DNA from 2 places in the Streptomyces sp. NPDC044003 genome. Region 1 is predicted to be linked to the other one. Evidence: riboswitches for the same ligand, from Rfam matches in the RefSeq annotation. Region 1 holds a riboswitch; the other holds the start of a gene.
The links. Region 1 has a riboswitch for cyclic di-AMP ahead of AC07AW_RS32875 (transglycosylase family protein). Riboswitches for the same ligand answer to the same signal wherever they lie in the genome.
Positions count from the first base shown of each region.

Region 2: another riboswitch for cyclic di-AMP. It lies ahead of AC07AW_RS15990 (LysM peptidoglycan-binding domain-containing protein); the one in region 1 lies ahead of AC07AW_RS32875 (transglycosylase family protein).

Region 1 is NZ_JBWKFA010000010.1:200,816-203,007, forward strand. It holds gene AC07AW_RS32870 (transglycosylase family protein) at 1-1,010, shown strand, start outside; cyclic di-AMP (ydaO/yuaA leader) riboswitch at 1,269-1,442, shown strand; gene AC07AW_RS32875 (transglycosylase family protein) at 1,446-2,153, shown strand.
Region 2 is NZ_JBWKFA010000003.1:894,355-896,546, forward strand. It holds gene AC07AW_RS15990 (LysM peptidoglycan-binding domain-containing protein) at 1-757, opposite strand, end outside; cyclic di-AMP (ydaO/yuaA leader) riboswitch at 763-919, opposite strand; gene AC07AW_RS15995 (DUF6197 family protein) at 1,302-1,904, shown strand; gene AC07AW_RS16000 (phosphocholine-specific phospholipase C) at 2,063-2,192, opposite strand, start outside.

The DNA of each region.
Region 1 (2,192 bases):
GACACCGTCGCCCCCGTCAGGCCCCCGCCCTCGTCGTCGCCGCGGGCGTGACCGGATCCGCCATGGCGCTGCCGTTGCTCGCCACCGGATCCGCCTCCGCCGCCGACGCCGCCACCTGGGACCGGGTCGCCGAGTGCGAGTCCGGCGGCCAGTGGAGCGCCAACTTCGGCAACGGCATGTACGGCGGCCTCCAGTTCACCCAGGACAGCTGGGAGCGGAACGGCGGCCTCACGTACGCGCCCAGCCCCGACCTGGCCAGCCGTGCCCAGCAGATCGCGATGGCCGAGAAGGCGCTCGCCAAGGGCAGCGACGAGTGGGCCACCTGCGCGCCGATCGCCGGCCTGAAGAACGACGGCAAGGCCACCGGCGTGAACCCCGGCCCGGCCGCCGTCCCGACCACCCCCACGGGCCCCCTCCCCGAGTCCAACCGCACCACGGGGAACGAAGGCTCGGCCGCGGGCCGGTCCGCCGCGTCCGCGACGCCCGCCACCCCGGCGACGCCCGCCACGCCGACCGCCCCGGCGACCTCCGCCACGCCCGCCACCCCGGCGACGCCCACCACTCCCGCGACCCCGGTCACCCCCGACGCGTCCGTTACGCCCGGTACGCCGGATTCGTCCGAGACGCCGAAGGGTGACGTGCCGTCGGCCATGCCCGGCACCGGTAAGCACCGGGGCGAGGCCGCCCCGGAGGAATCCGACACAACGGGCGGCTCGTCCGAAACCGGTCGACACGCTTCGGGTGTGGACAAGTCCGGGGAGGAGGTCGACGCCACGCCGGTGACTGACGAAGCGAAGAATTCGGGCGCAACGGACAGTCAGGGCACTTCGGGCGAGTACACCGTGCAGCCGGGTGACAGCCTGTCCGGAATTGCGGAGGAGAACGAACTCCCCGGAGGCTGGACCGCCCTCTACGACGCCAACAAGCACACGGTGGGCACCGATCCGAACCTCATCCTGCCTGGTCAGAGCCTCGACCTGACGGCCGGTTCGACGGCGACGGCGGGCTAGTTCGCGGGCTTATGTCCGGTTCTGGGCAAGTGAGACATGGGTCTCTTCGTCCCAACTGGCGTGTCACGTCCGCAAACTTTGCTTCTGTCACCTCTCACCTGCGCAAACACCGCCCACCGGAGGGCAAGTAGGGGCGATTTTTCCGCAATGAGCCTCTTTGAACTTCCGGTGGGTCTGTGTCTACGGTCGTCACCGCTCGCCACCGCGGGCCCCGTCGACCGAAACGCCGAATCCTGCCGTCGGCCGATGGGAACAGTCGTCGCGCAAGCGCCGAAGGCAGGAGTGGGGGACCCAAGGTAAGTGCCGGTCCCGGCCGTTGAGACAGACGGCCGACGATCGGCTTGGGGTGAAGCCGCGTGCAAGGACACGCGGCCGGGCAACTTTCCGGCCCGAACCCGACAGCTCACCTCACAGGCGTCGGTGAGGAGAATCCCCATGCTGTTTTCCGCCAAGGGCAAACACCGTCGTCCCTCCAAGGCCACCCAGGTCGCCGCGCTCGTCGGCGTCACCGGTGTCGCCGTCGCCGCCCCGCTGCTGACCGCGGGCACCGCCTCGGCCGCCACCACCGCCGAGTGGGACACCGTCGCCCAGTGCGAGTCCGGCGGCAACTGGTCCATCAACACCGGCAACGGCTTCTACGGCGGCCTGCAGTTCACCAACTCCACCTGGGCCGCCTTCGGTGGCACCGCCTACGCCCCGCGCGCCGACCTGGCCTCGAAGGCCCAGCAGATCACCATCGCCGAGAAGGTCCTCGCGGGCCAGGGCAAGGGTGCCTGGCCGAGCTGCGGCGTCGGCCTCTCCAGCGCCTCCTACGACGGCGGCGCCGCCGAGACCGCCCCGCAGCAGAGCGCGCCCCAGCAGGCCGCCCCGCAGCAGGCCGCCCCGAAGCAGCAGGAGCGTCGCGCCGAGCAGCCGACCACCCGCAGCGAGCAGCGCAAGGCCCCCAAGACCGTCACCACCCCGACCGGCAAGAAGGTCAAGAAGGGTGACGGCGAGTACAAGGTCGTCGCCGGCGACACCCTCAGCAAGATCGCCCAGGCGCACGGCGTCAAGGGCGGCTGGGCCAAGCTCTTCGAGCTGAACAAGGGCGTCGTCGAGAACGCCGACCTCATCTACCCGGGTCAGCAGCTCCACCTGAAGTGAGCCCGGCGGCTCGCGTGAGTCCGGCGGCTCACGCGGCCC
Region 2 (2,192 bases), on a different contig from region 1:
TGGACGTGCCGGGCACGTGGTAGGCGAGGAAGGTCGGCTCGATGACCTGGAGCAGGCCCTTCGACGGGGTGCCGGCGGCGGCGTTGGAGTCCCAGAGGTTGATGGCCTGGGGGTTGCCGGAGGACTCGCGCATGACGTTGCGGAGGATCCCGTCGTAGGTACCGGGGATGCCGTGCTGGCCCATGATGGCCAGCGACTCCCGGATCCAGCCGTCGAGGTTGTCGGCGTAGTTGGTGGCGGCGACCGGGGCGGCCTTGACGGCGGCCGGGGCGGCCGCGGCGGCGGAGGCGCCGGCGGGGGTGGCCGACCGGTGCTCGGAGCGGCTCGCGCGCTCGGTCGTGGCGGACTTCTTCGCCTTCGTGGAGGCCGCCTTCGCGGAATCCCGACGAATCGTCAGTTCGAGACCGGGGCGAATGAGTGACGGATTGTCACCCACGACGCTCTTGTTGGCACGGTAAAGGCTCTTCCAGCCGCCCTGAATTCCCTTCTTGTGGGCGATCAGGGAAAGCGAGTCGCCGCTCACGACGGTGTACGTGTGCGCGGCGGCCGGGGCGGCGGGCGCCTTGGCCGCGACCGGCGCGGCGGGGGCGGCGAAAGACTGGGCGGCGATCTGCGGCGCGCCGGAGACGGGTGCCGCGCCGGCGACGGCCGGGGCGACGAGGGGCAGGGTCAGGGCGGCGCCACCGGTGCCGACCAGGGCGAGGCCGCGGGGGACGCGGACGCGGCGGGGGCGGCGGTGCTTACCGTGAGCAGGCATGACGGGTGTCCTCTCCGGCGCCTGCGGGGTGAGCTGTCGGGTTCGGACGGGAGATGTCCGGCCGCGCGCACGCGGCTTCACCCCGAGCCGTTCCGGATTCCGGACCGGCGTATTCGTGGGTCCCCCGCTCCTGCCGTCGGGTGAAAAGGGAGGTTTACCGAGCGGCGGCAGGATTGGGCGTTCCGCTCGAATGGAGGTGACCGTAGGCCAGTAATGCGACGGATAACAAGAGGAGTGGATGCCGGGTGCCGGGAAATGGATCAATGAATTCGGGGAATTCAAGATCGATGCAGTCCCCGGGGTGTCGAACTTCCTTGCCCGGTACGGGGTGGGGGAGGGCATCGTCGAGCGGCCGGGTCGTATAAGTGAGTCGCGTCACCCGGAGTGCAATGTCCGAATTTGGGGCGTAATTCCGGGGTGGGTAATTAGGGGGGAAATCCCCGCGATGGGGTGTTCGGTCGGGCGACTCTCCGGGCGCGCGCAAAAGTCGCAAAACCGACATTCGTCTTGAAAGATGGAGGGAGTCGACCCAGGAGCCACCCCCATGCCGCCTTCCACTGTTCAGCTCAGCCCCGACACCCTCGACCGCGAGGCGGCCGCCCTCTTCGAGAGCGCCACCTGGCAGCGGATCGTCACCGACTGGACCGCCCCGGAGCCGTCACCGCCGGCGGAGGAGGGCTGGCGCGAGCTGCTCAGCGTGCCGGTGGACCGGCTCGTCGCCGACGCGCTCGCCGCCCTGCCGCCGACGCTGCCGGTCGAGCGCCGGCTTCCGGGGCGCCTCGGAGCCGTCCTCCCGGACCGGCTGCATGCCTGGCGCCGCATCGGTCAGGCCGAGCTGCGCCCCTCGGTCCACCTCGGCTACGCGCGCCTGGTGCTGACGGAGTGGGGCTGGCAGAACGCCCCGTACAAGCTGCGGGACGCACGCGGCGCACGGTGTCTCTGCGGCGCTCTGCTCGCCGCCCACCGGCTGGGCTACGGCGGCGCGGACACCATGAACGAGGCGGCCGCCTGGATCATGACCGAGCTGCGCTCGCGCGGATGGCAGGGGCTGATCGGGCCGTGGAACCGGGCCCCCGGCCGTACGGCCGCCGACGCGGTGGCCCTCCTCGACGCCACGGTCCGCCGGGCCGCGCTCGCCGGCCGCTGACTCCACGCTCGCGCCGCGCACGCCGACCGCTGACTCCACGCTCGCGCCGCGCACGCCGACCGCTGACTCCACGCTCGCGCCGCGCACGCCGACCGCTGACACCATGCCCGGGATGCGGGCGGCGACCATATAGCCGCCGCCCGCATCCCGGGGAGAGATCAGCCGCTGACGCTCGCGGCGCCGGTCTCGATGTGCCCGGTGTACCGGCGCGACCAGGTGCCGTCGATGTCGGCGAAGATCGTGAAGTCGTACCAGCCGCCGTTGTACGCCACCGCGTTGAAGAAGTCC